DNA from 3 places in the Vibrio sp. M260121 genome. Region 3 is predicted to be linked to each of the others. Evidence: predicted binding sites of a transcription regulator. Region 3 holds the regulator's gene; each other region holds the start of a gene.
The links. The regulator PurR, encoded in region 3, represses purine synthesis genes. The targets are predictions, from matches to a motif close to TNANGNAAACGTTTNCNTNA.
Positions count from the first base shown of each region.

Region 1: a site for PurR is predicted at 3,984-4,003, ahead of pyrD (quinone-dependent dihydroorotate dehydrogenase). Genes of this name have one in related genera too.
Region 2: a site for PurR is predicted at 3,100-3,119, ahead of glpX (class II fructose-bisphosphatase). Genes of this name have one in related genera too.

Region 1 is NZ_JATABF010000013.1:65,520-76,219, forward strand. It holds gene rlmKL (bifunctional 23S rRNA (guanine(2069)-N(7))-methyltransferase RlmK/23S rRNA (guanine(2445)-N(2))-methyltransferase RlmL) at 1-1,578, opposite strand, end outside; gene QTO06_RS09820 (cell division protein ZapC) at 2,090-2,632, opposite strand; gene pyrD (quinone-dependent dihydroorotate dehydrogenase) at 2,797-3,807, opposite strand; gene QTO06_RS09830 (NAD-glutamate dehydrogenase) at 4,359-9,200, opposite strand; gene QTO06_RS09835 (DUF2835 domain-containing protein) at 9,400-9,618, opposite strand; gene pepN (aminopeptidase N) at 9,685-10,700, opposite strand, start outside.
Region 2 is NZ_JATABF010000008.1:94,032-104,731, reverse strand. It holds gene QTO06_RS07205 (DUF3135 domain-containing protein) at 1-339, opposite strand, end outside; gene QTO06_RS07200 (helix-turn-helix transcriptional regulator) at 460-1,074, opposite strand; gene glpX (class II fructose-bisphosphatase) at 2,036-3,043, opposite strand; gene zapB (cell division protein ZapB) at 3,391-3,633, shown strand; gene rraA (ribonuclease E activity regulator RraA) at 3,741-4,262, opposite strand; gene QTO06_RS07180 (1,4-dihydroxy-2-naphthoate polyprenyltransferase) at 4,338-5,255, opposite strand; gene hslU (HslU--HslV peptidase ATPase subunit) at 6,066-7,397, opposite strand; gene hslV (ATP-dependent protease subunit HslV) at 7,427-7,978, opposite strand; gene QTO06_RS07165 (SPOR domain-containing protein) at 8,268-8,819, opposite strand; partial or broken gene cytR (DNA-binding transcriptional regulator CytR) at 8,988-9,998, opposite strand; gene priA (primosomal protein N') at 10,202-10,700, opposite strand, start outside.
Region 3 is NZ_JATABF010000004.1:101,315-112,014, reverse strand. It holds gene QTO06_RS04210 (alpha/beta fold hydrolase) at 1-707, shown strand, start outside; gene QTO06_RS04205 (putative signal transducing protein) at 745-1,062, opposite strand; gene QTO06_RS04200 (TVP38/TMEM64 family protein) at 1,062-1,751, opposite strand; gene QTO06_RS04195 (TfoX/Sxy family DNA transformation protein) at 1,872-2,462, opposite strand; cyclic di-GMP riboswitch class I at 2,579-2,668, opposite strand; gene purR (HTH-type transcriptional repressor PurR) at 2,954-3,958, opposite strand; gene QTO06_RS04185 (hypothetical protein) at 3,979-4,128, opposite strand; gene torD (molecular chaperone TorD) at 4,403-5,050, opposite strand; gene torR (two-component system response regulator TorR) at 5,284-5,997, shown strand; gene elyC (envelope biogenesis factor ElyC) at 6,113-6,919, opposite strand; gene cmoM (tRNA uridine 5-oxyacetic acid(34) methyltransferase CmoM) at 7,034-7,825, shown strand; gene mukF (chromosome partition protein MukF) at 7,828-9,165, shown strand; gene mukE (chromosome partition protein MukE) at 9,146-9,871, shown strand; gene mukB (chromosome partition protein MukB) at 9,874-10,700, shown strand, end outside.

The DNA of each region.
Region 1 (10,700 bases), on a different contig from region 3:
CAAGCCAGTGTCTAGGTAATCGTGAAGGTTTACGATCAGCTTCACGCCATACTCGTTCACTTCAAGTGTCTCTGAAACTTGACCTAGTTTTTGATATTGGCTGCGGCCTTTCTGCTTCTCACGAACTTTCAATACAACTTTGTTCGCTTCTACGCCTGTTACCTGAATTGTTGCACGGATAATGTCCGTCAAACGACGCTTAGCTTTTTCCTCAGGGATGTTCTTAGGTGCCGCGTATTCTTGAATCACGATTTGATCGCCATAAACGTCGATCGCTACGTTGTATTCTGGAAGGTCTGCATCATAGATACGGTAACAGTCCAGCTTCTCTTTACGAGCCCATTTACCGATCTTACCAATGTTTTTCTTCAAACGGTTTGAGAAGTCAGGTGCGATTTGAACGCTAGTGTCCGCGCCTTTCACTTCGTCAGCGCTGCGTTCTGCAATGCTGTAGTTCTTTTGGTGACACGGTAACGCACCATTATTCAATTTGAACTGTTTGTCCGCACGCATACGCAGACAGCTTAGTAGCTCATCTGAACTAGAGAAGATAGACGCTTTACAACCGCCAAACTCTGCTTTTAGTTGGCCACCAAATGCTGTGTATAGGGCAATCAGACCCGGCTCAGTACCAAGACGCTCACCATAAGGCGGGTTAGAAACGATAACGCCGGCTTCGAAACCAGCTGGACGAGTAATAGTTGCTGCATCACCTTGTGCAAATGTAATCAGCTCTTCCACGCCAGCTCTACGAGCGTTGTCTTGTGCAACCTTCAGTACTTTCGGGTCGTTATCGAAGCCGAAAAACTTAGCGTCAACTTTTTTGACACCACGTCGAGCTTGTACATTTGCCTCTGATTTAATCTCTGCCCAAAGCTCTGGTTCAAAGTCTTCTAGTGCTTCAAAGCCCCACTGTTTGCGCTTAACGCCAGGTGCCATGTTCGCTGCCATCATTGCCGCTTCAATCAGCAACGTACCAGAACCACACATTGGATCTAGAAGTGGTTGAGAACCATTCCAGCCACAACGCATTACGATAGCTGCTGCTAGTGTTTCACGCAGCGGAGCTCGACCAGATTCTGGACGGTAGCCACGTTGATGAAGACCACTACCCACCATGTCCACACCAAGGATTGCCTTATCTTTGTGTAGACGGACATGAACACGGATATCTGGACGCTCTTTGCTGATATTTGGACGAGGAAGTCCTTTCTTCTCAAAGCAGTCTACGATGCCATCTTTTACTTTCATTGCACCATATTGGCTGTTGCGGATTTCGCGGTTAGTGCCATTGAAGTCAACCACAAAGCGCTTTGAGCTATGGAATTGGTTTACCCAGTTGATTGCAGACGTTGACAGGTAAAGGTCCATGTCGTCGTTACAGGTAAACTCCGATAAAACACGTACAAATCGAGACGCCAAGCGGCTCCACAAACAGCAACGGTAAATCTGTTCATTCGTTGCTTTAAATTTTACGCCAGCCTGTACTGGTTTGGCGTTTTCAATGCCTAGTTTAGTCAGTTCTTCAACAAGCAAGTTTTCCATGCCATTTGAAGTTACCGCGAGATATTGATTCATAGTGTTCTTTCGTCGATAAAAAATGGCTTTGATTATACCTGACTTTACGATCAATGCCTCGTTTTTAAAGGCTTTTTCGATTTGTTAGCGCAATCCATCACCAACCCTTCCTGCTGAAAGTCAAAACACAACACCTTTCATTAAGAAATAAGTCTCTTTTTCACTACCTAATAAAAACAAGCCCTATAGAAGAAGTGAATGCTTATTTACTGTAAGTTTGGTCTATACCAAACCCACCCTATGTGTGTAATTTACTTACAAAATGAATATATAGGGGAATAAAAGGTGAAATATTAGGCGCCAAGTTGCCTAATTTAAGGAAACGCTAAAATGAAAAAAGTGAAATAAAAGTGAGCTGCTTCATATATGAGATACGAAATCCCCTCACCTAAGGGTGAGTTTGGAGCGTGTATTAGGAGAGATTTGGAAAATTCTAGGCAAAAAAAATCGACCTAGTACGGTCGATTAATGCAAACAAAGGAACGAAATTAAAGAAAAAATCAAAAGGAAATTAACCCACCATCGCCATCGGTGCCATCATGAATAAGTGATTAGCACAGACCATGCGATCATGCATTACTTTAATCGGTTGACCAAACTGGAGCGTTTTGTTGCCGTCTAGTAGGAACTCTTCCTGTCCAACATAAGCACACAGGCTTGATGTTTCACCTGGCTCTAGGACGACGAACACACCTTCTGAATATCGGTTTGTTAGGAAGACCATATCCCCTTCTTCTGGCTCGTGTCCATCGCATTGGGCATCGAAGAACCAGCTCTTTGGCTGGACTGGCTTGTGAAAGCGTTTCGCGGCTACGCAATAAAGCGTAAGTTCGGCTTGACGGTATTCGTTGATGTCGAGACAACGGATTCGTTCGTTGTACGTTTGGAACGCGCTTGCGTCATCAACGGTGAATTCATTGTCTGAGAAGGCACAATTGACCAACAGCTTACGGCATAGATTGGTTTGGAAAATCATCTCCTCCCCTAAATCCAGCATTAGGCAAGCTTTCTGCTCGTCAAAATACCAATTCCATTTGTCGCTGGGTTTAAGCATTATTCCGTTCTCTTGTGACTAGTTAAACAGTAATAAGAGGTAAGACGCTTAATTACCTACTCATGATTTTTAAATTTTACAAACGAACGGACAAAAAAAAAGAGGAAACGAATTCCTCTTTTTTTAGTAACAAGCGTCTATTTCTCAACGATTTAGCGATTGTACTATAGATTTTTAACAATATCGCGTACGAGACCTGGGCCGTGGTAGATGAAACCTGTATAAACTTGAACAAGTTGAGCGCCAGCCATCATTTTCTCTTTCGCAGCAACGTAAGAGTCAACACCACCGACACCAATGATCGGAAGTTTATCGCCAAGTTCTTGGTGAAGTTTACGAACAACCTCTGTTGAGCGAGATTGAACCGGACGTCCACTTAGGCCACCCGCTTCATGTGCATGTTTCATACCTTCAACGACTGTACGATCCAACGTTGTGTTTGTGGCAATTACGCCATCGATATTGCTCTTAATTAGAGACTCACAAATCTGGCTGATTTCGTCATCGCTCAAATCCGGTGCAATTTTTAGCGCAAGTGGTACGTACTTACCGTGTTTCTCTGCAAGTTCAGCTTGTTTCGCTTTGAGTTCAGATAGCAGTTCATCTAGCGCTTCACCGTACTGAAGCGAACGAAGTCCTGGTGTATTTGGTGACGAAATGTTCACGGCGATGTAACCGGCGTACTCGTACACTTTTTCCATACAAATCAGGTAGTCCTCTGCCCCGTTCTCAATTGGTGTGTCTTTATTCTTACCAATGTTGATACCAAGAACACAGTTGTATTTTGCCTTTTTCACATTCTCAACCAGATGATCCACACCTAGGTTGTTAAAGCCCATGCGGTTGATGATACCTTCCGCTTCAACTAGGCGGAACAAACGTGGCTTGTCATTACCTGGTTGCGGACGAGGCGTAACAGTACCAACTTCGACAAAACCAAAGCCCATAGCGTCGAACGCTTCGATGCATTCACCGTTTTTGTCCAAACCAGCAGCAAGGCCCACTGGGTTGCGGAATGTAAGCCCCATGCATTCTACTGGACGATTTGGTAATTGTTGACGATAGAAAAGATCGAGAGGAGTGCCGTTAAAGCGTTGGAAGTTTTTGATTGCAAGATCATGTGCCTTTTCGGCATCAAGTTGGAAAAAGCCAGTTCTGGCTAGACGGTAAAGCATTGTGCCTCCGAAAGAAAAAAGCCCCGTGTAAACGGGTCAATATTATTTACTGTTTTTCAATGCAATTCAATGAAAATGAGTGAATTCAGCAAAATAGTACGTCTCATTTTAGTTTTGCTCATAAAAACAGTTAATTAGCGCCAGATCTCCTATACAAAATTGTTAGCTTTTTCATTAAAAGCAAACGATTTCACGTCATGAAAACTTAAAATTAACGTTACAGTGTCACTATTTGTGATGAATTTTAATGGTTTAAACATAAAAATGTATGGTCCGCCCCGTTATTGCAACTACAATTTTAGTAATAACGGAGTTGGTTTGCGCTAATGTATTCGGAGTCCTCGTTGGGAACATTAACTTCCCCGCTCCACGATGATATCCGCGCCAGATTATCCTTAAAAGCCCCAAAGCAACTAGGTGCTATTTTTTGTATCAGAGTAGACATATGGTTCACCTCGTTCTGAGAGCCTACTCTAAGCGTAGGGCTTGAGAGTGAGGCGGACCATATAATTAGCCCCGCTATTGCGAGGCCTTTGTCAAAGTCACTTGCGCTATTCGTTCGAAGAACAATTCAGATTAAGTAGAACCAATTCTCGAAGTGCTACAGAGAACTTGGCGAATTCATGGACGGAACCAACTTTGAATTCATTCAAGATACTCTCCCAACGATGCAATGACAGCTCATTCGTTGTCATCCAATCTTCGAGTGCTTGCATCACGTCTAGATCTTCTGTTGAGCAACCACAAGTTAGAACTTGAGCCGTCAGTTGGCGTTGTTGCCAATCAAGATCTTCACGGAATGCTGCACGAGCAAGAGCTTGCCAGTTATTATCAACCGCTTGGCTATTGATCTGTTTCAAGAACCAGTGAAGTGATAAACGGTCACCAAGATTGAAGTAAAGCTTCGAGGCTTGCTCAACCGTTTTACCCGTTTCGCTTGCTACTGTCGAAATATCCAGTGCTGATTGTAAGCTAGAGAGACGAGCTACGTGGTGCGCAAGTTTCTCTTCTACTCCACGCTCAATCCATTTCCGAGCAAGTTCGTTATGCTCTTCCACTTCTGATGCAACTAGCATAGTGTCTAGCGTTTCAGTAATAGTGTGAACATCGTCTTTATATAGCGCCACGAGCTCAGTTACTGTGCTCTTACCGCTGCGATTGCGAAGTAACCAACGAGAGATACGGCGCAATGCGCGACGTACATAAAACATGATCTCATACTGTGCTTCTGCAGTTGCAACGTTATCAAGTGCACGGGTTTGCTTAAGAATATCTTCCAGTTCGAAGATTTCACGCGTCGCGCTGTAAGCGTTCGCAATATCAACCACACTCGCCCCCGTCTCTTCTTGAAGACGAGTCACGAAGTTACAGCCCATTTCATTAACCATTTGGTTTGCCAGCGCTGTTGCGATAATTTCAGCACGCAGCGGGTGGTTTACCATTTGATCTTTGTAGTTACGGCGTAACTCACTTGGGAAGTAAGCAACCAGTTGTTTTCCATGGAATTCGTCATTTGCGATTTCGTCAGCAACCAATTGCTCTTTCAGAACCATCTTACCGTAAGCTACGAGTACTGAAAGTTCAGGACGTGTCAGACCAAGACCTTGTTTCTCTCGCTCAATCAAGGTTTCATCGTCTGGAATGTACTCAAGAGCACGATCCAAGTACCCTGCTTTCTCCATTGTATGGATAAAGCGGATTTGCTCTTTAACGATGCCAACACCTTGCTGTTCAGTCACCGAAATAGACTCAGATTGACGGTATGCATCGTCCAATACGATTTCGCCCACTTCGTCTTCCATCGATTCAAGAATCTGGTTGCGTTGTTTAACCGTTAGATCGCCATTCGATACTAAACCATTCAAGAAGATCTTAATGTTCACTTCGTTGTCCGAGCAGTCTACACCGCCAACATTGTCAACAAAGTCGGTATTTACACGACCACCAGTGGTTGCGTACTCGATACGACCAAGCTGAGTCATACCCAAGTTACCGCCTTCACCAACGACTTTCGCTTTTAAATCACGTCCATCGATACGGAGTACGTCATTTGCACGGTCGCCAACATCGGTGTGTGTCTCGCTAGAAGCTTTAACGTAAGTACCGATACCACCATTCCAAAGCAGATCCACTTCCATTTGCAGGATCATCTTAATCAGATCGTTTGGCGCTAGAGACGCTTTCTTCGTGCCCAACATTTTTTGGATTTCTGGCGTTAGTTGGATCGATTTAGAACGTCGTGAGAAAATGCCACCGCCCTGAGAGATCAACTCGGCGTTGTAATCTTCCCAGCTTGATCGTGGTAGATTAAACAAGCGATTACGCTCTTCCCAGCTGGTGGCTGAGTCTGGATTTGGATCAATGAAGATGTGCATGTGGTTAAACGCAGCTTGCAGACGAATATGCTTAGATAGCAGCATGCCGTTACCAAACACGTCCCCTGCCATATCACCAACACCAATTGCTGTGAAGTCAGTGGTTTGACAGTTGATGCCCATCTCACGGAAATGGCGTTTCACCGACTCCCAACCACCTTTCGCAGTGATACCCATTGCTTTGTGGTCGTATCCGTTAGACCCGCCTGATGCAAACGCATCACCTAGCCAGAAGCTGTACTCGTCCGATACAGAGTTTGCCAAATCAGAGAACGTCGCTGTACCTTTATCGGCTGCGACAACCAAGTATGGGTCGTCTTCATCGTGACGCACAACACTTTTCGGCGGAATAACTTCACCTTCGATGATGTTATCGGAAACATCAAGAAGCGCGCGAATGAAGCGTTTGTAACAACGCTGACCTTCAGCAAAGATGTCATCACGGTTAGTTAGAGTGTGCTGACGTTTACATACGAAGCCACCTTTTGCACCCACAGGGACAATAACTGTGTTCTTAACTTGCTGTGCTTTAACTAGTCCAAGAATCTCAGTACGGAAGTCTTCTTGACGGTCCGACCAACGCAGACCACCACGTGCGACTTTACCGCCACGTAGGTGTACACCCTCGATATCCGGTGCGTATACGAAGATTTCAAATGCAGGTACAGGTTGAGGAATATCTGGTATTTCGCTTGGCTTCATCTTCAATGATAACCAAGGTTTTGGCTGCTTATCTTCGTCCAACTGGTAGTAGTTAGTACGAAGCGTTGCTGTGATCATTTCCATGTAGCGACGGATAATACGATCATCATCCAAGCTTTCCACACGATCCAATTCTTCAGTAATCTTCTTAATGAGATCGTTCTGACCTTTCTCACTGCCCTTGTGTTTTGGATCGAATCGCTTAGCAAATAGATTCACCAGACCTCTTGCTAAGTCAGGGTAATGGCTAAGGGTATCTTCAATGTATTGTTGACTGAATGGGAAGCCAACTTGGCGCATGTAGCGAGCGTATGCACGAAGAATAGAAATTTCACGACCAGACAGTGAAGCGCCTAGCAACAAGCGGTTGAAGCCATCACTCTCTAAATTACCTGCCCAAATCGCAGCAAATGCTTGCTGGAAACGATCGCGAGCTTCACGAAGATCAACGGTTTTGTCGCTCTTATGCAGCATTGAGAAATCAAGGATCCAGAACGTTTGACCATTGTTGGTTTCGATCTCATATGGTGATTCGCCGATCACACGTAAGCCTAGGTTTTCCAACATTGGCATCACGTCGGATAAGTGAATCGGCTCGTCACGGTGGTATAGCTTTAAACGGACCGCCTTCGATTCTGCCGCTTCTTCTTGCGGACGGTAGAACAGCATGCCGAGTTTGTTGTCATCGCTTAACGCTTCTAGACGTTCGATATCTGCAACTGCAGAACCTGGCATCATGTCTTCTTTGTATGAACGTGGGAATGCGCTCATGTACTCTTTCGAAAGCGGAAGACCTTTGCTTTCACCGAAATTAGCAATGATGGATTCTTTTAGGCGATCATCCCATGAAGTCGATACTTCCATTAAGTTCTGCTCAATCTTTTTCACGTCTACATCAATGTTGTTATTGTCTACACGAACAATATAATGGGTTCTCGCCAGCGGGCTCTCTGAGAAGAAGGTAGTAAATTCAACTTCTTGCTCACAGCCAAAGTACTGCTTAAGAATGCGTTGTGTTTGACGGCGAAGCTCGGTGTTGTAACGGTCTTTTGTCACATAAACCATGCAGCTGAAGAAACGACCAAACGGGTCTTTACGAACAAATAGACGTAACAAGTCACGATCTTGCATTTGTACGACGCCCGTCCCAACTTCTAGTAGCTCTTCTTCGCGAGCTTGAAGCAGTTCATCACGTGGGTAGTTTTCTAGAATGTTGTGCAGTGCTTTGTAGGAGTACGATCCATTACGGTAGCCACTCGCTTCTAGAATGCGGTCCACTTTCTCGCGGATCAGAGGAATGCTTTGTACGGCTTGGTTGTATACCGCAGAAGTGTAAAGACCTGTGAAACGGTGCTCACCAATCACTTTGCCATTCTTGTCGAATTTCTTAACGCCAATGTAGTCAGTGTACGCTGGGCGGTGAATACGAGATGCTTGGTTGCCCTTAGTGATGATCAGCGCGTAAGGTTTTTTCGCTTCAAGACGCGCAGAGTCTGACAGTTCAGAAAGCTTGATGCTGCGAACGCGACTTTCATCAGCAAACATGCCAAGGCCTTTCTCTTTGACCGGCTGGAGTTCAGTGTCACCATTGACACTAACAAGATCATATTCCTTATAGCCCATGAAGGTGAAGTTATGATCCCCTAACCAGCGTAGGTATTCGATCGTTTCATCTAAACGATCCGTTTTCATTGAAACACGATCTTTATTCTTCTCAAGGTCGTTGGTAACGATCTTAAGTTTTTCAACCATTTGCTTCCAGTCATCAACGACTAAGCGCGTGTCTGATAAAATGGTTAGCAGTTCATTTTTCAGCGCTTGCATTTCATCTTTACTGGTTAAACGATCTACTTCGATGTGGAATAGAGATTGAAGAACTCCGTCCTCGCCATTTACGTCCGTCACTTGCCCTTTCTTATCGCGTTCTAGTTGCGTTGGGTTGTTGAGCATCAAGTGAGAAACAAGGTCAAGTCGCGTTAACGCCATCTTGATGGAATCCACCAAAAACGGGCTGTCCGGAACAACAATTTCAACAATAGTGTGTGTTGATTGCCAACCTTGGCGGCTGACAGTTGGGTTGAATACCCTGACAGAAATGTCTTCTGGTTTCTTTTCATTGATATGATGCCACAGGCTAACAACGGCACCATAAAGGTCGGATTCATTTCGCTGAATCAAGTCATCATCAGCAATATTGCTAAATAAGTGTTGAGCAAGTTTAGTTACAAGCGGTTGGTGAGAAAGCTCGAGTTTGTCTTGAATTAGTTGGTATACCTTTTCAAGCAGAACCGGCACTACATTTTCACGCGCGGTCATATTCACACTCCACATTAGAATTGTTGTTTTGTAGGGGGACTTAACTTCGGGTTTTAGCCTCGAAATTAAGCATAGGTAATGCATGCACTTATTGTAAAAGCATAATTACAAATGTTTAACAAAAATTCGCAGTGGTAAGAGGTGAAATGTTTGATTATGTGACTAAGATTCCTGTTTAACTCACTAGGAATATCAGGCATCACAGAGTTTCTAACTTTAGAAACTTATTATTTTGGTCAGTTGTGAGTCTAAAACGACCTCTAACGCCTAATTGACTAAGAAATGGTCTAAATTTTGATGCATCTAGTTGCACTCTTAAACCATTGTCAGTAATGACTTGTACCGAACTTGCGGCACCGGAATAGTGTGAAAGAAATGTTTGATAAGAGATGTTGAGAGAGAAGTAATACTGGTTCATTAGAATGGATTATTGTCAGAACAAAAAACTAGGGTGATCATAACGACCACCCTATTCTTTTGTCGATTATTCGTCTAGTGCTTTAGTCACTTTCTCGAATAGGTCTTTCGCTAAATTGTCCATCGCTTTAAGCTTTTCAAGCTCTGCACGGATAAGCGCTTGGCGGCCTTCATCGTATTTACGGAACTTCAATAGAGGATCGATCATACGAGACGCCACTTGTGGGTTGGTATCGTTCAACTGACGAAGGATCTCACCAGCAAACTGGTAGCCAGAGCCTGATTTATCATGGAATCGCAATGGGTTTGCGTTTAAGAAAGAACCAATCAAGCTACGCGTACGGTTCGGGTTCTTCAAGCTAAATGCTTCGTGGCTCATGGTTTCTTTCACTTTCTCAAGTGAGTTTTCAACTGGGTTGCTGCCCTGAAGAACAAACCATTTGTCCATTACCAGACCATCGTGCTTCCACTTGTCACTGTAGTCCGCCATTAGGGCTTCACGACATTCAAGTTGTGCATTGTTCGCTGCACTCATTGCCGCGATCGTGTCTGTCATGTTGTTTGATGACTCGTACTGCGCTTTCGCTAGTTCGTTACCCTTCTCTGTATGAGCTAGGAACTGCAGACATTGGTTACGCAAAGCTCGTTTACCAATAGCGTCGTGATCAATGCTGTACTCTGCTTGGTTCAATGCGTGGTAAGTGGCACTCAGTTCATCTTCTAGCTCTTTAGAAAGTGACACTGTAATGTTATTCAATACCGTATCTACCGCATCAATATCAATCTGCTTGTACCAACCAGTGATTTCGTTAATTGAAGGTAAAGACAGAACTTGTGCAATAAACGCTGGCTCAAGATTCGCATCAAGTAACACGCCACGGAATGCATCGATTAAGTCTTCAGACAACTTAACCTCACCACCCGCTTGAACGTTGGTTACGTTTTGACGAATGTACTTCGCTAACAGCATTTGGCTTGCATCCCAACGCGCAAAATCGTTCGTTGCGTGCTTCATCAAGAAGATCAGTTCATCATCGCTGTAATCGTATTCCAATTTAACCGGTGCAGAGAACTCACGAAGCA
Region 2 (10,700 bases), on a different contig from region 3:
AAACGCTCTCAACTCAACCACATCGGCTTTTTTAGTTGAGGTAGTTTCTCCCTGCAATGCCTCTCTAAATTTCACCACCTGTTTTTGTAGTTCATTCATCAACACAACATTGGTGTGGTTGGGGTTCTTGCAGTTGTGGATGACTCTATCTATGTGGCTTTGTTGCGCCCATAACCTTGGCTGCATCTGCTCTGAGGCACCTTCTATCATCTCTTTTGCCATATTATGACGAAACTGCTCAAAGGCTTCGGGATCGCGTTCTGCCATTTTTACCATTTCATCGAATGAGGGCAAAACTTGTGGTTTGTGGGTGCTTGGCATGGCTATCTCCAAATCCATTGGACGTTGCTCCTAATTAATAAAAGCTTAATCCATGCGGAAACGGAGATAGAAGGAATGACAGCATCGTCTCATTAATAAGAGCGTATATTCATAATAAAGTGGAAGAGAGTCGAAATACTAGGCTTGAATGCGGTACACGCAGCGACGCTGGCCACTGATGATGTGCTCAGCTCGCTCTATTTTGGTGTCACTGCCGAGAAGTGACTGGAAGACGTTGAGCTCAGATTGGCACAAGCTTGGGCAGCGAGTCGCGGCTTTGCAAATAGGGCAGTGGTTTTCGATGAGAATAAACCCATGCTCATCTTTCTCTAATTCTGCCATGTAGCCTTCTTGTTCACGCAGAGTAACCAATGTCTTTAGTTTGCTCTCTAGAGAGTCACACTGCTCAAGATGCTGTTGGTAGTTTTGTAAGGTGAGTTTCTCACGCTCAGATGTGACTTTCTCCAATCCGTCTTTTCCGAAGATGTGCTCTACCGCTTCAATAAACTGAATGGTCAGTTCGCCGTGGCGATCAGCAAATTGCTCATGACCTTTTTGCGTAAGGGACCAATGACGGGTTGGGCGACCAACTTTGACTTTTACATCATGAATCGACAGGATGCCGTCATCTTCCAAACCTTGTAAGTGCTGACGCGCACCCATGGTTGTCATACCCAGTTCAGAAGAGAGTTGTTTCGCTGTGACAGAGCCATCACGCTTAACGATTTGCAAAATCCTATCTACGGTCTTCATATACCCACCATTTATACGTCAGTACATATTATGCGCGATAGGGTTAGTAAAGAAAAGTGTTGACTTAATTTGTGTGTGAATTTGTTGGGTATATGTCGTCATTCTAAACAACAAGGAACGAGTGTGATTCAGAATCTATTGTCCGTTTGTGCTGTGATTTAAGGTGAATGAGGGAGAGTTTGGGGGCGCTGTTACTAGATCCTTAGTCTCGCTTGAGCTCGCTAGGATGACGAACTCTTTTGGTTTATAGCTTGTTTAAGTAATCGTCATTCTGAACATCGAGGAACGGGCATGATGCAGAATCTATTGTCCGTTTGTGCTGTGATTTAAGGTGAATGAAGAAGAGTTTGGGGGCGCTGTTACTAGATCCTTAGTCTCGCTTGAGCTCGCTAGGATGACGAACTCTTTTGGTTTATGGCTTGTTTAAGTAATCGTCATTCTGAACACCGAGGAACGAGTGTGATTCAGAATCTATTATCCGTTTGTGCTGTGATTTAAGGTGAATGAAGAAGAGTTTGGGGGCGCTGTTACTAGATCCTTAGTCTCGCTTGAGCTCGCTAGGATGACGAACTCTTTTGGTTTGTAGCTTGTTAAAGTAATCGTCATTCTGAACAACGAGGAACGAGTGTGATTCAGAATCTATTGTCCGTTTGTGCGGTGATTTAAGGTGAATGAGGAAGAGTTTGGGGGGCGCTGCTACTAGATCCTTAGTCTCGCTTGAGCTTGCTAGGATGACGAACTCTTTTGGTTTATAGCTTGTTAAAGTAGTCGTCATTCTGAACAACGAGGAACGAGTGTGATTCAGAATCTATTATCCTTTGTTTCTGTGGTCTGGAGGAGGAATAAAGCTTAAGAGCTTGCTGGAATTAGATTCTCAGTCTCGCGATTAAAAACGAAGTTTAAATGACTTACCAGAAAAGAAAGGCTCCAACTCAGAGTGAGTGGGAGCCTCGAATACTGCTTAAAGAATGATATCGCGCACTTCAGGGTCTTTACGCTCTAGGTAGTGCGTAGACTTGATGCGGCGAATAGTACGGCAGCGACCGCGAATCAATAGGGTTTCTGTTGTTGCGATATTGCCTTGGCGAGAGATGCCTTCTAGTAGGTCACCTTTAGTAATACCCGTTGCAGAGAAGACTACGTTGTCGCTGCGCGCCATGTCTTCCATCTTCAATACAACATTCGCTTTTACACCCATCTCTTCACAGCGTTGTAGTTCAGCTGAGCCATAGATGCGGTTTTCTTCCGTATCGCCTTTTACTTCATGACGAGGAAGAAGACGACCATGCATGTCACCGTCTAGTGCGCGAATTACTGCTGCAGATACTACGCCTTCTGGTGCGCCGCCGATGCAGTACATCATGTCTACTTCGCTATCTGGCATACAAGTTAGGATTGAAGCAGCTACATCACCGTCTGGCACAGCGAATACGCGAACGCCCATTGCTTGCATCTCTGCGATCACTTTATCGTGACGAGGCTTCGCAAGCGTAATAACGACTAGCGTATCAAGAGGCTTGTTCAGTGCTTTTGCTACGTTTTCTAGGTTTTCTTTAAGTGGCTTACCTAGGTCGATAACGCCTTTTGCACCTGGACCAACAACCAGTTTTTCCATGTACATGTCTGGTGCTTTAAGGAAGCTGCCTTTCTCACCCGCAGCTAATACTGCTAGGGCGTTAGATTGGCCCATAGCGGTCATGCGTGTGCCTTCGATTGGGTCTACAGCGATATCAACTTCGTCGCCACCTATACCCACTTGCTCACCGATGTACAGCATTGGTGCATCATCGATTTCACCTTCACCAATAACGATTTCACCACTGATGTCTGTTTTGTTCAGCAGGGTGCGCATCACTTCAACTGCAGCACCGTCCGCTGCGTTTTTGTCGCCACGGCCAAGCCATTTGTAACCAGCCAAAGCGGCACCTTCAGTAACACGGGAAAATGCCATTGCTAAATCGCGTTTCATGATGTCTCCAAGTAACAAGAGGGAAGAATAATTTGCGCGGCGATTTTATCACATCGTCAGTTAAACGTTTGCCTTTTTGCTGAGCTTTTACTTTAACTAAGTTGAATTTGATCAATACTTGGGTGAGTTTATGGGGTAGTGATGGGAAAATGCATTGCGCAAAAATGCTTCGATGATAAGAAAAGTCAGCGTTTAGTGAGATTGCGCCGATTTTTTAACCGAATGATGCAAAATATCGAATATAGTAAGTGTTTCTCGTCGCTACGCTGAGTAGAATGAACCTCATAGGTAAGGTGCAAGCGAATGCTCGCGCATCGTCCCAACGGAATAACAATAGGTAGGCCAAGATGTCTTTTGAAGTACTAGAACAACTAGAATCGAAAATTCAAACTGCAGTTGACACAATCACTCTTCTTCAGATGGAAGTCGAAGAGCTGAAAGAAGATAAAGTGAAGCTTGAAACAGAAGCAAACGAGCTTCGTTCTCAGCGTGAAGAGCTAGAGCAAAAATCTCAGCAAGCTCAACAAGAACACGCACAGTGGCAAGAGCGCATTCGTGCACTACTTGGCAAGATGGACGAAGTGGAATAATCCACTTAAGTATCCAGAATCAAAAACACCCGCTTCGGCGGGTGTTTGCGTATTTGGCGATGGGTTTTTAGCGACTGGCTCGTTGCTAATAAAGGAGTGAGGTTAGTTTAACCTTCCTCACCTTCGTCTTCTTCATCGAGCTCTAAATCTACATTTAGAGGCTCAGGAGAAAGAATGATGCCGGTGCTGTCTGCATAGATGTAATCTTCAGGTAGGAAGCTAACGCCACCGAAGTTCACTGGTACGTCGATTTCACCGATACCTTGGTTTGCTGCCCCAACAGGGATAGACGCGAGTGCTTGAATGCCAAGATTCATGTCTTCCAGCTCGTCCACTTCACGGACGCAACCGTAAACGACAATTCCTTCCCATTCGTTTTCTTCTGCAAGCGTTGCGATTTCTGCATCGATTAAGGCTCTGCGTAGGGAACCGCCACCATCAATCAACAATACTCGTCCGATACCATCTTGTTCTAACGTTTCGCGGATCAGTGCGTTGTCTTCAAAGCACTTAACTGTCGTCACTTGCCCGGCAAATGACGCTCGGCCGCCAAAGTTACTGAACATTGGTTCAACTACATCTACCTGATCAAGATAGATATCACAGAGTGCTGAGGTATTGTATTCCATAGCGTACCTTTCTAAACAGAAACTGTTGTCTTTGAGTATATCTAGGCATTAAGTCAATGCAATGACAATCCTTTTTTAACTCATCAGAGTTTGAGCTACCACAATTGTTGCAAATAAAACGTTAGTGACCAGTGAGCATTTCACAACAACAGGCATCATAGGTGCGATTTGTGCTGGCTTTTCGGTATCCCAAACCGCTTTACCGTGATGAGCCACCACGTAAATGCTGATCAAGAAGGGCAGGCTAATCCACACTGGCTTGTCTTGAATAAGCAGGTAAGCCGCGAAAGCCAATAGTGCACCGCCAAGTAAAATGAAGTGGTATTGCTTTGCTTTGCGTTGGCCAAGTCGAACAGCCATGGTGCGCTTACCACATTCGCTGTCGTTCTCGATGTCACGCATATTGTTGATGTTCAGCACTGCTACCGCTAACAAACCGCAGCCCAATGCAGGTAAGAACAATGTCGCATCCACATGACCGGTATGCAGGAAGTAGGTACCAGAGACACCAAGTAAACCAAAGAAGATGAAAACGGACAGGTCGCCTAAGCCGACGTAACCGTAAGGCTTGCTACCCATGGTGTAAGCAATCGCCGCGATAATGGCAAGTATGCCTAAGCCGATAAAGGTAATGATGCTCTCAAAAGAGCTCAGTGCATAAAACACCAGAGTTAAGCCAGCAATTGCCGTCAGAATAATGTTGAAGATGATCGCGACTTTCATTTGCTGCGCTGTGACCGCGCCAGACTGCATTGCGCGCTGAGGGCCTAAACGGTTGTCGTTATCCGTGCCTTGCACTGCATCGCCGTAGTCGTTCGCAAGGTTCGACAAAATTTGCAGTAGGGTTGCCGTGACAAACGCCATAATGGCAATCGTCAGCGAGAAGTGACCCGCAGAGTAGGCGAGTACGCTACCGGTCAAAATAGACACCAGTGCGAGGGGTAATGTTTTTGGGCGAGCGGCTTCAAGCCAGATCTGCAATGATTGTTTCATGGATATTTCGTGCTAGTAACCAATGTGCCCAGTATAAGCACAAAGCGCCCATTACGCTATTGACCTGAAACAACTCAATTAAGAGTCAAAGGCTTACGGAGAAGGAACACAGTTTCCATATTTGAGGTAATAAAATGGCGCTTTGGGGGAAAGAGAAGGGTAAGGCGCACGTTGTTATTAGATCCTTAGTCTCGCTTGAGCTCGCTAGGATGACGAACTCTTTGGGTTTAGAGCTTGCTCAAGTAATTGTCATTCTGAACAACGAGGAACGAGGTGATTCAGAATCTACTGTCCGTTTGTGCTCTAGGTTGAAGTGAAAGACGAAGAGTTTGAGTGCGTTGTTACTAGATCCTTAGTCTCGCTGGAGCTCACTAGAATGAAGAATTCTTTTTGTTTAGAGCTTGCTAAAGTAATTGTCATTATGAACAACGAGGGGCGAGGTGATTCAGAATCTACGGTCCGTTTGTGCTGTGAGTTGAGGTGAAGGATGAAGGGTTGGAGTGAGTTGTTATTAGATCCTTAGTCTCGCTGGAGCTCGCTAGGATGACGAACTCTTTTTGTTTAGAGCTTGCTAAAGTAATTGTCATTCTGAACAACGAGGGACGAGGTGATTCAGAATCTACTGTCCGTTTGTGCTCTGGGTTGAAGTGAAGGATGAAGAGTTGGAGTGCGTTGCTACTCGATCCATAGTCTCGCTTGAGCTCGTTAGGATGACGAACTCTTTTTGTTTAGAACCTCTTAAAGTCACCGTTATTCTGAACGAAAAAGCCCAGAAGCATCGTTCTGGGCTTTGGACTCTATAGAGCGTTATTAAAGAATAAAGCGGCTTAGATCTTCATCTTCAATCGTATCGCCTAGGCGGTCTTTTACGTATGCCGCGTTAATGACGAATTTCTCACCGGCTTTTTCAGTCGCGTCGTAAGAAATCTCATCCATTAGACGCTCCATCACAGTGTGTAGACGACGCGCACCAATGTTCTCAGTGGTTTCGTTTACCGTCCATGCCGCTTCCGCGATTTGCGTGATGCCGTCTTCAGTGAATTCTACATCCACGTTCTCTGTTTTCATCAGCGCAATGTATTGCTCTGTCAGAGATGCTTTTGGCTCGGTTAGGATGCGTTTAAAATCGTTGCTGCTTAGCGCTTCAAGTTCTACACGGATTGGTAGACGACCTTGTAGTTCTGGGATCAGATCAGAAGGCTTCGCTACTTGGAATGCGCCAGATGCCACAAATAGGATGTGGTCAGTTTTCACCATACCGTGCTTCGTTGATACCGTGCTACCTTCGATTAGCGGTAGTAGGTCACGCTGAACACCTTCACGAGATACGTCTGGACCAGAGCTTTCACCACGCTTACAAATCTTGTCGATTTCGTCGATGAATACGATGCCGTTGTTCTCTACGTTGAAGATTGCAGACTCTTTCAGTTCTTCTTGGTTAACCAGTTTCGCAGCTTCTTCTTCTGCCAACGCTTTCATTGCGTCTTTGATTTTCAGCTTACGCTTCTTCTTGGTGTCACCGGCTAGGTTTTGGAACATGCCTTGTAACTGGTTGGTCATTTCTTCCATACCAGGAGGCGCCATGATCTCAACACCCATTTGCGGTGCAGCTACGTCGATCTCGATTTCTTTGTCATCTAGCTGGCCTTCACGCAGTTTCTTGCGGAAGATTTGACGCGTGTTCGATGTGTCTTCTTTTTGCTCAGATTGACCCCAAGCATCGCGAGCTGGCGGCAGTAGAGCATCAAGAATACGCTCCTCCGCTTGCTCTTCGGCGCGGAATTTTACTTTTTCCATCGCTTGTTGGTGAGTCATCTTCACGGCAACATCAGTAAGATCGCGGATGATGGTTTCCACTTCTTTACCTACATAACCCACTTCAGTGAATTTAGTTGCTTCGACTTTAATGAATGGTGCATTTGCCAGTTTAGCAAGACGACGTGCGATCTCAGTTTTACCTACACCAGTAGGACCAATCATTAGAATGTTCTTTGGTGTTACTTCAACACGCAAGCTTTCTTCAAGCTGCATACGACGCCAACGGTTACGTAGTGCAATCGCAACCGAACGTTTTGCTTTGTCTTGACCAATAATGTGGCGGTTCAGTTCATGAACGATTTCGCGAGGAGTCATTTCAGACATATTCTTTCCTTACTTCGTTACGATTGCTCTTAAGCGGTTGGCTTAGGAAGCTCTACTGTAGATTCTAGTTCTTCTACAGTGTGGTGATGGTTGGTGAATACACAGATGTCGCCAGCAATGTTCAATGCTTTTTCCGCAATTTCACGCGCGTCTAGGTCTGTGTTTTCTAATAGGGCTGTTGCTGCAGCTTGTGCGTACGCGCCGCCAGAGCCAATAGCGATAAGATCGTTTTCTGGCTGCACCACATCACCGTTACCCGTGATGATCAATGAAGCGGTTTCATCTGCTACTGCTAGTAGGGCTTCTAGTTTGCGAAGTGCGCGGTCGCTACGCCAGTCTTTTGCTAGCTCCACAGCTGCCTTTGTTAAATGGCCTTGGTGCATTTGCAGCTTGCTTTCGAAGCGCTCGAATAAGGTGAAGGCATCTGCTGTACCGCCAGCGAAGCCTGCAAGGACTTGGTTGTTGTATAGGCGGCGAACTTTACGCGCGTTGCCTTTCATTACGGTATTGCCTAGCGACACTTGGCCATCACCCGCGATGACGACTTTATTGTTTCGACGTACAGATACAATGGTAGTCACAGTCGACCTCTTAATTATTTCTCTTTGGATTTAATTAAGTATATGGGGCAAATGAATTGTGGATTCAAGGGGAAGTTGTTTTTCGATGATAGACAGAGTGTTTTGTCTTTTTGAACAAGAATGAGAGCGATGGCGTTGGGGGAGATAAGGCGTGCTGGTGGCGTGTTACCTGTGTCACTCCCTACAGTGAAGCTAAACGAGTAGGGAATCTCATTTTTCTGACCTTTAGCTAAAAGAAAAGACCAACCGATCGCTCGGTTGGTCTCCGTATTTTATCGAACTGTGAGAATTATAGATTCTCTTTCCAAATAGCACATGGCTCGATCTTCGCGCGTTGCAGTTTGTGACGATCTTTTTCTGCATCTCGTTTGAACTTGTATGGACCAAGAACAACGCGATACCAAGAGCTGCCTTCTTTCTTAATGACTCGGCTCGTCATGCCCTGGAAGGCGATAGCTAGCTTACGCTCTTCTGCCTGACTTTGGTTTTTGTAAGCACCACACTGCATCACATAAGGTACTTTGGATACCTGAATTTCTTTAGCGACGACTTCTACTTCACGCTGTGGTAGAGATTCCACGTATTCCCACTTTTCTTCTGGTGGAGGTGGAATGTCTTTCTTCGGCTTTGGTTTGCTGGTGGTATTCGTTACAGGCTTTTCTGCCACAACGGTTTGCTCAGGTTCTGGATCTGAGCTCAATAAATACAGACCATAGCCGAAACCGCCCACGAGCAATATTGCCAGTAGACCACTACGCCAAGGTTTTTTTCTTGAAGGTTGTTTTTTTGTAGACTTTTTCGGAGCGCCGCGTCCGCGTCTTACATAATCTCTATTTGCCACGGTTACTTCAGGTCATCAAGGATTCTGGCAAATATGTTAATCCAGAACGCAATGAGAAAACACCCTATTCGAACATTCTTGTTAGCTATGTACAGGAAAGTAGGCATAAAAAAGCGACGCTAAATGCGTCGCTTAGAATGAAACGGTTGTTGCTGCGGAAGAGTTTTCTTATCGAAGTGGCGGTGGCGCTGCACTGCCACGCACAACAAGTTTGGTCTCGAGTAGGCGAGAACCAGAATGCACGTCGTGACCTTTAAGCAACTCAAGCATCATCAACATCGCTTGGCGACCGATCTCATAACGAGGTTGAGAGATGGTGGTTAGCGGTGGATCGCAATATTGAGCGAACTGAATGTCATCAAAGCCGACTACGGACAGGTCTTGAGGAATACGCAGACCTAGGCGCTTCGCTTCTTGAATAGCACCAATTGCCATGGTGTCACAGTGACAGAATAGAGCGGTCGGTGGCTCTGGAAGCTCAAGCAGTTTACGCACGGCTTGTACTCCGCCGTCAAAAGAGAAGTCGGCAATAACAGTGTATTGCTCCTCTTTATTAATACCCGCTCGACGCAGTGCTTGTTGGTAACCTTGGTGGCGGAACTGACACAGAGCAGCAGAGTCTGGGCCAGAGATCTGAGCAATACGCTTATGACCTAACTGAGTAAGGTAGTTCACTGCTTCAAAGGCTGAGGTTAGGTTATCGATATGAACGGTTGGCAGTTCCAACTCTGGAGCAAATTCACACGCCATCACCATAGGTGGCAGGTTTTTCTGTTCAGGCTTGCTGACATCAAACGGCAGATCTGTACCAAGTAAAAGCATACCATCTGCTTGTTTAGTAAAGACTAAGTTAACAAACGAGCTTTCACGCTTTTTCTGCTGACCGCTGTCGCCCAATAGAACAAGATAGCCGTGTTCCATTGCTGCATCTTCAATACCACGAATGATCTCTGAGAAGTACGGGTCGCAAATGTCAGGTACGATGGTGACAATGGTTTTTGATTCATTTCTGCGTAAGTTACGAGCTAATGAATTTGGTGAATAACCAGCTTCTAGTACGGCATCTTCCACTCTCTTTCTTGTTGAAGAAGAGACTTTTTCTGGATTCATTAATGCTCTTGATACCGTCGCAGTAGATACCCCTGCAAGCTGGGCAACATCCTTCATTGTCGCCATAGTTTTTACCCTCTTAAAATATTCGCCAAGGTGACGTTTGTCATTGTTCTAATTGAAGCCTATGTGACTGATCCACTTTAGACTTTACTAATTTGAATAGTCTATTCATTTCTAAAGGGAAAGTTACGGTCTGTTTAACAAAAATTGCAATCCTAATGTGAATTTCATCACATTAAAAGGCAATTCATTACATGGTTAAACGTTTGCTAGCTGAGATCCTGTGGCTCTATGTCTAAATTCCAGCGAACTTTCTTGGCATTTGGCAACAACTCAATAGCAGGTTTTGCACTGGTTAATAACTTTTGCATCAATGAGCGATGCTGAGTTTGCAGTAAAAGCTGCCATCGATATTTGCCAGCGCGCTTAGCCAGTGGTGAAGGTGTCGGTCCCAATACCATGCAGCTATCATCGAACAATGGGTGTGATTCAAGGGTAAAACGCACCTGACGTAAAAAGTCTTCGACCACTTCGCTTTGGTTCGCTTCTGCTTTAAATAAGGTCAAGAAGCTATACGGTGGCAGTTGGGCGAGTTTACGCTCTTCCAACGCTGTCATAGCAAAGTGACGATAGTCTTTCTGAAGCAGGGCTTGCAGTAGGCTGTGTTCAGGGTGGTGAGTTTGAAGAATCACTTCACCGGGTTTGCTTGCACGCCCTGCACGCCCCGCAACCTGAATAAATAGCTGAGCGAGCCTTTCGGAGGCGCGG
Region 3 (10,700 bases):
GGTTTAAGCAAATCAAAGCGTATAAGCAGCATTTCAATTTGTTGCTCATCGATCTTCGAGGTCACGGAAAGTCCAATCAACTGTTGAAAGAACTGATTACTAGTCGCTATACCTTTACCGCTGTTACTCAGGATATTTTAAAAGTGTTGGATCACCTTAAGATCCAATCAGCACACTTTGTCGGTATGTCCTTGGGTACTATTATTGTGCGTAACTTGGCTGAACTGGCTTCAGACCGTGTTCGCTCAATGGTGCTGGGTGGCGCAGTCACTCGTTTAAATACTCGCTCACAGATACTGGTGAAATTGGGGAACCTTGGTAAACACATCCTTCCTTACATGTGGCTGTACAAGTTGTTTGCTTATATCGTTATGCCGCAGAAGAACCAGCGTGAATCAAGGCACTTGTTTATTCGCGAAGCCAAGAAGCTATGCCAAAAAGAATTTAAGCGTTGGTTTACTTTGGCGGCAGATGTGAACCCATTGATGAGATATTTCAAAGATCGTGAATTACCTATTCCGACGCTGTATTTGATGGGTGACCGAGATTACATGTTCATCAAGCCAGTGAAAGAAATGGTCGCGGTGCATAAGTTGAGCGTACTGAGAGAAATACCAGATTGTGGACATGTGTGCAATGTAGAAAGGCCCGATGACTTTAACCAACATTCCATCGAGTTTATTAAGCAGCAGAGTCTAGCGGCTTAACGCATTTATCGAAGAGAGCAAAAGAGTAGGGGAGCCGTTATGGCTCCCCTATTTGATATCCACATTGCCAACACGCACCAAACTGACCTTCGTTTTGTTCTGAACACTGTGGGCACTGCCAGTCTTGATAAGTCAATTCCGCTTGTTGACGATAATCTTCAACAATGGCAGATGCTTTTAGTTTCTGCTCCGGATGTAAAAGCCAAACATACGGGTCTGTATCATCGCTAAACGGCAACTCACCCTTTAAGCCGAACATTCCCTCACCTCTTACTTCACAAGCTATCTGTTCGGTTTTGAGAAGCTCACAGACGATATGAGCTTCTGCAGGATTTTTAGCGATGTATATCTTCATTAAGCATTTCCGTTTTGAACTTGGGCTGGGCGAACTTTATTCATAACCCATTTTGCGATGATTGGGAACAAGCCGAGCAGAGCAAACGACGCTAATACGGTAGGTGACACAATTCCTGAAAGACTGTCGATAGTGGCGAGCTGTGTACCTGCATTTAAGTAGACGGCAGTGCCTGGCAACATACCGATTTGGCTGGTTAGGTAGAATCGTGCGACTGACATTGGTGTCAGACCCATCAACAAGTTGATCAAGAAAAACGGAAATACCGGAATTAAACGTAGTGAGAAGAGGTAAAAAGCACCGTCTTTTTCTACACCTTGGTTAATGGCATTCAACTTATTACCAAACTTGCTTTGTACCCATTCACGCAACAGGTAACGGCTGCTTAAAAACGCAATGGTTGCGCCGATTGTGCTGGCAAAAGACACCAACAATAAACTCGTCCAAAAACCAAATAAGGCTGCACCAAGAAGCGTTACAACCGCAGCACCAGGAATAGAAAAAGCGGTGATAGCAATGTAAGCGAAGAAATAGGTTGCGGCGGCAAACACGAAGTTTTGGTCAATGAAACTGTTTAACGCTTGTTGCTGTGCTTTGGCGTTTTCTAGCGTTAAATATTGACCGAAGTTGACACCTAAAAAGATGATGGTCGCGAGTAGGATCAGTCCTAAAATCAGTTTCTTATTCATATCAATGGCTCCGTTTGGCTTCTTAAATAATAAGACAGAATGAAGTAAGAAAAAATTTCAAAAAAAAACCGCAGTGTGAAAACTGCGGCTTTTACTCAATGTCATGCTGAAATGATTGCTCTACGAGAGAGCACTCATCAACTCTTCCCGGCGAGACTGAGGTACGACGCTCCAATGTGTACCGTTGATAGCGCCTTCAAGCGCCCACAACAATTCAAGGCTTACCGTAGAGGCATGCGTATCTTGGATTGCTTTGTAAGCGTTTAGGGCACCTTCTTCTTCTAGTTGCTCGACAGAGTCAATGCCTGCTTTCTTCAACATACGTTCAGTTGCAAGGCGTAGATTAGGAAGGTCTTTCAATCGGTTAGGTTTGGCGCTCGCTTGTTGTTTTTTCTCTTGCTTAGCAGTCTCTAGAGATTGCTTTGCAACTTCAATCAAGCGATCGGTCGAATCCCATAGATCATCAGAAATAGCGTAGTATTTCGTAACGACTGGGAAACCACGTTTCTTGTAGACGTACGGTTTTAGTCCTTGAGTCTCGAAGTCAGATGAAGTTTGTTGGTCAGCTCGTATATGAAGTTGATTGTTCACAACTAGTGCAAACATCGTTTCATCGGCGAAGAGCCCAAAGCCGCCAAACATTGAACGCGACTTGATATTACCAAGTGCCTCAAACAGCTTCATTGAGTCTTTGAGTATCGGTTTATCCATGATGTGTTATCTCGGTGTAATTAATATTACGCCACCAAAAATCAGGTCCGAGAGATTAGCAAATGCATGCAGACACAATGTCATTAAAGGGTAAACTCACTTAATGCATATTTGCCATCGGTAACCCCGCTACCTTCCATCTAATAAGATGGTTCAGGCCGGAGGCTTTGCGTCCCACCCTTTCGAATGGTTTGCCCTGTGCGTGACTCTTTGAGAATACTTCGTATATTGAATTAACATCACGTTTCAAACACAAAAGTGTGATCTTGGTTCAGTTAATAGCGCTAAGTTGATGTGTTTTGTTTCATATTGCTGAGCATCTACTTGTCATACAAAAGCTTGATGTAGGAAATGGGCTACACCTTAATTAAAACAGCAACTTATCGAAGCTTAAGGTTGTATTCTTGAGCTGAAATATTAAGGGAAAGTTATTTTTAGATATTAAAAAAGCGCCCATAAGAGCGCTTTATAAAATGAGTTCGCAGATGAGGTTAGTTTAGTTTCTTAACCGTGTTGCGAACAACGATCTCTGGTTGCATCTCGAACACACGTTTCTCGTGTTCTTTGTCTTTGATGCGTTCCAAAAGGATCTCAAATGCGTTTTTACCCACACGACGTTTTGGTTGGTGGATAGTCGTTAGCGGTGGAGAAAAGTATTCTGCAAGCTCAATGTTGTCGTAACCGATCACGGATACATCATCCGGTACTTTGATACCGTTTTGCTGCAAGCGGCTCATTAAGCCTAGCGCCATTGTGTCGTTAAAACAGAAGACAGCTGTTGGGCGTTTTTCCATTGCTGTGATGTTATCTGCCGCCAGTACAGCAGTATCACATTCGAAGTTACCTTCAAGAACCCAATCTTCGTTAACCGTTAGGTTTGCTTCCGCCATTGCTCGGCGGTAACCAGCGATACGCTCTTGGCACGCTGCTTTTTCAAAATGACCGCTCAAACATGCGATGTCAGTGTGACCGTTATCGATCAGGTATTTCGTCGCGATGTAGCCGCCTTCTTCCGAGTTATCGATGATCTTATCTGCCTGCGAGCTCTCAGGGCCCCAGTCCATCACAACTTTTGGAATGTCAGAATGGCGGTCTAACATCTCTTTTAGCTCTTCCGTCAAGTCAGAACACATTACTAGGATGCCATCTACGCGTTTCTCAGCTAGCATGCGGATGTAGTCACGTTGCTTCTCGTAGATACCGCCCGTGTTACAAAGAATTAGAGTGTAACCTTGACGGTAACAGTAACTCTCAACACCATCGATGACTTCAGAGAAGAATAGGTTGGTTGATTGAGTAACTAACATACCGATAGTACGAGTAGAGTTGCACTTCAAGCTACGAGCAACGGCGCTTGGCGCGTAATTTAGTTCATCAACCGCTTTCATTACTTTTTCTTGGGTTGCTTCTGCAACAAAGCGAGTTTTGTTAATTACGTGCGAAACCGTTGTGGTAGAAACGCCGGCTAAGCGAGCAACGTCTTTAATAGTGGCCATAAATGATGTCCTGTATCGAGCTACTGAATACCGTGAGTGAAGACAACCATACGCTTAGGGTCTTGCACAAACCGAGCAACTGCAAGAAAGGGCATTGCTGAGATATTTGGCAGTGGTTGTTCCGAATCGGTATAAAAAGATTTGTAGCAACATTTGTTGCTGATACTCATATTCCCTTCTTTTATAAGTGAGGAATTAGTCAGCAATCATGTTAAGAAAACACAAAAACCGCTATATTTCAGCGGTTTACATATAAATCATATTTAATCGTTTGCGCTCACATTTTAGACTGATGTGGGCAGGCTGGCAATATTTTCAGCGGTTGTTTTGTGCCCTTGAGGTCACATTTTCACGGCTAAATTGGTTGGGATTCTCTAAGCCAGATTAAAACTAAACGAATAAAATAGGGAGCCTAAATAGCAGGCTCCCTAAAATAGGCGGCAATTATTCACCAAGAAGGTAGGTGCTGTCCAGTTTACAAAATGCAATTAATAGTTGCGCAACGCTAATATAGAAGCCAAATTCGTCGAACTGCTTACATTTAGCAGCAAACTGAGGTAGCCAAGTCAAAAGATGCTGTTGGATGAAATCGTTCTGCTTGTCGAACGCTTCTTCCATGTGCTTTTCTTGCTCTAGTTCGTTAGAGCGAATAATCATATTACCCAAGAAATCCAACTCTACCGCTAGGTGGTCAGCTGGCTCTTTCAGGTTTTCATCAACTTGCACGCCAAACTCTGCCATCAGTTTTTCCATCTCTTCTGCTGGCTTATCGTTTAGCAGGCCAGATTGGCCAATGTACATAGAGGCGTAAGGCAGTGCACCGTGCTTTTCTGTCTTAAGGAAAAGCTCGCAAAAGTCTGCTGCCAACTCAAGTTGTGCGTCTTCACGATCCTGCAGACGGTTAAGTGCATCAACAAGGGTATCCACAGCTGGTTTTAATGACTCATTTTCACCAAGGCCAGCCAAAAAGCTTCGAATTTCAACACTGTGGTAGCTTTCTAGTTCTTTCTCTGTCAGTTCTTTTGCGAACAGGCTAGAAAACCACCAATAGATTTCTGCGCGTTTCTCGTTAAAAGCTTTCACTTCTTGCATTTTTTTGCTCCTAAATGGTTATCCCCTAAGTGTAAACAATTAAGATGAATAGCAGTAACTATAATTGTTATCCATTATGGGAAAATATGCGCGTTTATGAATGGCTGTAAATAAGCTTGCTTTGAATCAATAAAAACGCAAAATCTTGCTTTTTAATGTATCTATGACTAGAAATGTTACTAGTTATGAATAGAATACGTCTTGGAAAATAAAAAAGACAGAAAGTGGTGTAAATGAGCTATCACGTATTAGTCGTAGAAGATGATGTAGTAACTCGTAGTAAGCTTGCGGGCTATTTCCAAAATGAAGGCTACAAAGTTAGTGAAGCAGAGAGCGGGGCAGAAATGCGCGAAGTGCTTCAAAGTGGCGATGTAGACCTGATCATGTTGGATATTAACTTGCCTGGCGAAGATGGCCTTATGCTTACGCGTGAATTACGCAGCCAATCAGATATCGGCATCATATTAGTGACAGGACGCACGGATAGCATTGACAAAATCGTTGGCCTAGAAATGGGCGCAGACGATTATGTGACAAAGCCTTTTGAACTAAGGGAATTATTAGTTCGCGTTAAGAACTTGCTGTGGCGCATTTCAGCGGCACGTAGCGGTTCGCAAAAGACAGCGAACGACACTAATGAAGAACACATTGTGCGCTTCGGTGAGTGGACGTTTGACATTCAACGTCGTGCTCTAAGCCGTAACGGTGAGCCAGTGAAACTAACCAAAGCGGAATATGAGCTATTGGTGGCACTGTCTTCGTACCCAAATCAGGTACTAAGCCGCGAGCGTATTTTGAATATGATCAGCCACCGAGTGGATGCGCCAAACGATCGTACTATCGATGTACTGATTCGACGCATGCGCGCTAAGATGGAGTTTGATCCAAAGAACCCACAAATCTTTGTGACCGTTCACGGTGAAGGCTACATGTTTGCAGGTGACTAAATCATCGCAATAAAGAAAAAGGAGAGCATCGGCTCTCCTTTTTTGTATCTGTTATTTCTGTAAAGACAATCTAACGATAAGCTTTATTAGCGACAACGTTTTTGCTAGGCAGCAATTAAGGTTGTGCGACTTCAGGCTCTTCTATCTCAACCATTGGCGTTTGTCCTACGTTGTCACGCAGTTTCTGCCATAACCCGCCAAGATACTCATGCCAGTACAATTCCGTTTGCTCTAAGTAACGAGCTTTCGGTGCGTACTTTTGCCATGGCTGTTCGATATCATCAATCGCCATAAAGTTCGTTGGTGCGGGGATGGGTTTAATACCCGCAGCGTTGAACTCATACAAAGCACGTTTCATGTGGCTAGCAGAAGTCACTAACACAATATCTTTTTGTTTTACGAAGGCTGCCGCTTGGCGTGCTTCTTCCCAAGTGTCTTTCGCGTCTTCCAACAAAATGATATCGGATTTGGCCACACCAAGAGAAAGCGCAACGTTCGCCATCATACGAGCATGGCTTATTTCAGAGCCGCCAGCGTAGCCTGACAGAATGAGTTTTGCACCTGGGTACATACGCAAAATACGAATGCCTTCGGTGAGTCGCATCAGTGCTGTGCGACTTAATTGAGAAGTGGGCGGGATCTCATTGTCCACCACATGTCCGTTACCGAGCACCATGACATAGTCAACGGTACCAGAAACAGGTAAAAACGCTTTATACTCGCGCTCAAGAGGCATTAACAGCTTGGTTGAAACAGGTTGGAAGGCAACAAGAAAAATGCCGACGAAAGAGAATAGAACAACAAAGCAGCCAGTTTTACGTTTTGTGGTAAAACTAATGAGAGCAAGACCTAACAAGCCTATGATTAACAATGCCGGAAGAGGCATCAACAAGGCTGACATAACTTTTTTCAGCTCAAACATACATAAATAGTCCGAAAAAACATCAATTGATAATAAAAATGAGGATAACCCTCTTTATTCCTGCTTTCCTTGTGACAGAATAGCGGCACAATCCGTTATGATAACTCAGCAGAAGTGACAGAAGACCGCAATTTCGACGATATCGCCCACAAATTTGCAAAAAATATTTACGGCTCCGATAAAGGGGAGATCCGCCAAATCATTGTGTGGGAAGATTTTCTACAGATTCTAAGTGAATTAGACGCCGACCATCAAGCCCTGCAAGTCCTTGATGCGGGTGGTGGGTTAGCACAATTGTCGCAAAAGCTTGCTCAGCTCGGACATCATGTCGCTTTATGTGATCTATCTTCGGAAATGCTGCAACTAGCAAAGCAGGATATTGAAAAAAACGGTTTGCTTGAGCAGTATCGCCTGATTCATTCACCTGTCCAATCCATTGGTGACCATATGGAAACGCAGGTGGACCTTGTCATGTTTCATGCCGTCATGGAGTGGTTGGTCGACCCGAAAACCGCACTCGAGACCGTTTTGGAACAGGTCAAGCCGGGGGGCATTGCTTCGGTTATGTTCTATAACCACCACGGCTTAGTCTATAAAAATGTGGTTTGTGGCAACATTCCTCATATTTTAGACGGCATGCCTCACCGGAAAAGATTTAAACTACAGCCACAGAAAGGCCTAAAACCCGAAGAGGTCTATCAATGGATAGAAGATTCTGGTTTTAGTATTTGTGGCAAATCTGGTATTCGTTCCTTCAGTGATTACATAGGCAATATGCAATACATGGGCGATTACGAGTTTGAAGATGTGTTGGCGCTAGAAAAACAACTTTGTCGACAAGAGCCATACCTCTCATTAGGCCGCTACATTCACGTGTGGGCTAAGAAGAACGATAAACAGGAATAACGATGAGTGAGATGACTCTCAATGCTGCAGAGCAACCAATCGATGAGTTGGTTGGCTGGGTTAAGCAGCACGATTTCTCGTTGAACCTGACCACTGAGCGATTGGCATTTTTGATTGCCATCGCTGTACTAAGTAATGAAAGGTTCGATGAAGAATTGGGTGAAGGTGAATTGCACGACGCATTTGCCATCGTCACTCGACTTTTTGATGAGACCGGCGAAGCTTCGGCTTTCCGTGCGAACAATGCCATCAACGAGATGGTTAAGCAGCGTCTGATGAGCCGTTTTGTCAGTGAGATTACTGACGGAGCGAGCATTTACCGCTTGTCGCCATTAGCGATAGGAATTACCGACTACTACGTGCGTCATCGCGAGTTCTCGAAACTGCGTCTTTCTATCCAGCTATCGATGGTAGCGGATGAAATGGCAAAAGCGATTGAAGCGGCACAAAAGGGTGGCACTCCGGGCCACTGGAAGAAAAACGTTTACGGAATTTTGAAATATTCTGTAGGCGAGATCTTCGATCAAATCGACCTTAACCAACGTGTGATGGATGAGCAACAACAGTCTGTAAAACAACAGATTGCTGATCTGCTTAACAAAGACTGGCGTGAAGCGATCAACAACTGTGAAGCGCTACTGTCAGAAACGTCTAGCACGTTGCGTGAACTTCAAGATACACTGCAAGCTGCCAGTGATGAACTGCAAACTCAGATCCTAGATATTCAAGAAATTGTTTACGGCGATCCTGAGCTTGAGTTCATCGAAGAAGCCTTGTTTGGTCTGCAAATGAAGTTGGACCGAATCACAAGCTGGGGTCAGCAAGCGATCGACCTTTGGATTGGTTACGACCGACACGTACACAAGTTTATCCGTACTGCCATTGATATGGATAAGAACCGTGCGTTTAGCTCGCGTCTGCGTCAATCCGTCAAAGATTACTTCGATGCGCCTTGGTATCTGACTTATGCAGATGCGGAAAGGCTTTCTGACCTTCGTGATGAAGCCCTAGTACTGCGTGATGACGAGGTAACGGGTCAAGTTCCGATGGAAGTAGAATACGAAGAGTTTCAACAAGTCAATGATGAGTTGGCAGAGCGAATTGGTGACATGCTGAAAGCGCATAAAGATCAAGGCTCACCAATCGACTTGAGCGTGGTTCTGCGAGATTACCTTGCACAACACCCATACACTCATCACTTTGATTTAGCTCGCATTGTCGTTGATCAGGCGGTACGTCTGGGTTACTCAGAATCCGACTACCAAGCTGTTCAGCCAGACTGGAAAGCAATCAACGAATTTGGGGCAAAGGTACAAGCGAATGTCATCGACCGATACTAATGAATACATGTCAGAGAATCTGGCAAAAGCAATTTCTAACCCTCTGTTCCCAGCGCTAGACAGCATGCTTCGAGCAGGGCGTCATATCTCAAGTGAAGATCTAGACAACCACGCGTTGTTGTCGGATTTCGAACTTGAGCTTTCTTCTTTCTACCAACGCTACAACACCGAATTGGTGAAAGCGCCAGAAGGTTTCTTCTACCTTCGTCCACGTTCAACATCTCTGATTGGCCGTAGTGTCCTTTCTGAACTGGATATGCTGGTGGGTAAGGTACTGTGTTTCCTTTACCTAAGCCCAGAGCGTCTTGCGCACGAAGGCATCTTCACTAACCAAGAGCTGTACGACGAACTGCTTGCTCTAGCAGATGAAAACAAGCTGATGAAGCTGGTGACGAACCGTGCTACCGGTTCTGACCTTGATAAAGAAAAGCTGTTTGAAAAAGTACGTACGTCACTTCGTCGTCTACGTCGTCTAGGCATGATCATCAACATCGGTGAAACAGGTAAATTCAGCATCAGTGAAGCGGTATTCCGCTTTGGTGCCGATGTACGTGTTGGCGATGATATGCGTGAAGCGCAACTGCGTCTTATCCGTGATGGTGAAGCAGTAGTGCACACCAAAGAGCCAAGCCAAGGCAGCCTATTGTCTGAAGAAGATCAAGACGACCAAGCCCAAGAAGAAACAACAGAAGAGGGTGAAGCATGAGCATGATTGAACGCGGTAAATACCAATCGCTGACCATGGTCAACTGGAACGGCTTCTTTGCCCGCACGTTTGACATCGATGGTCTGGTCACCACGCTATCAGGTGGTAACGGTGCAGGTAAATCAACCACAATGGCGGCGTTCATCACCGCATTGATTCCTGACCAAACGCTACTGCACTTCCGTAACACGACAGAAGCGGGCAGCAGCCAATCGTCTCGCGACAAAGGTTTGTACGGTAAGCTACAGCCGGGCGCGTGTTATGCGGCGCTAGACGTGGTGAACTCACGTAACCAACGCCTATTGTTCGCAGTTAAACTGCAGCAAGTTGCTGGCCGTGATAAGAAAGTAGACATCAAACCGTTTGTTATCCAAGGCCTTCCAAGCCATGTGAAACCAACGGATATCTTGATTGAAAGCGTATCAGCGACTCAAGCTCGTGTACGTCAAATCAACGAAGTAAAAGAATCGATCGCGGAATTTGAAGGTGTTCAATTCAAAGCGTTCTCTTCTATCGTGGATTACCACGCACAGATGTTCGAATTCGGTGTGATTCCGAAGAAACTGCGTAACTCTGGTGATCGCTCTAAATTCTACCGCCTGATCGAAGCATCGCTTTACGGTGGTATCTCAAGTGCAATCACGCGCTCGCTACGTGATTACCTTCTGCCACAAAACGGCGGCGTGAAGAAAGCATTCCAAGATATGGAATCAGCACTGCGTGAAAACCGCATGACGCTAGAAGCGATCAAAACCACGCAAGCCGACCGTGACTTGTTCAAACACTTGATCACAGAGTCGACTAACTATGTGGCCGCGGACTACATGCG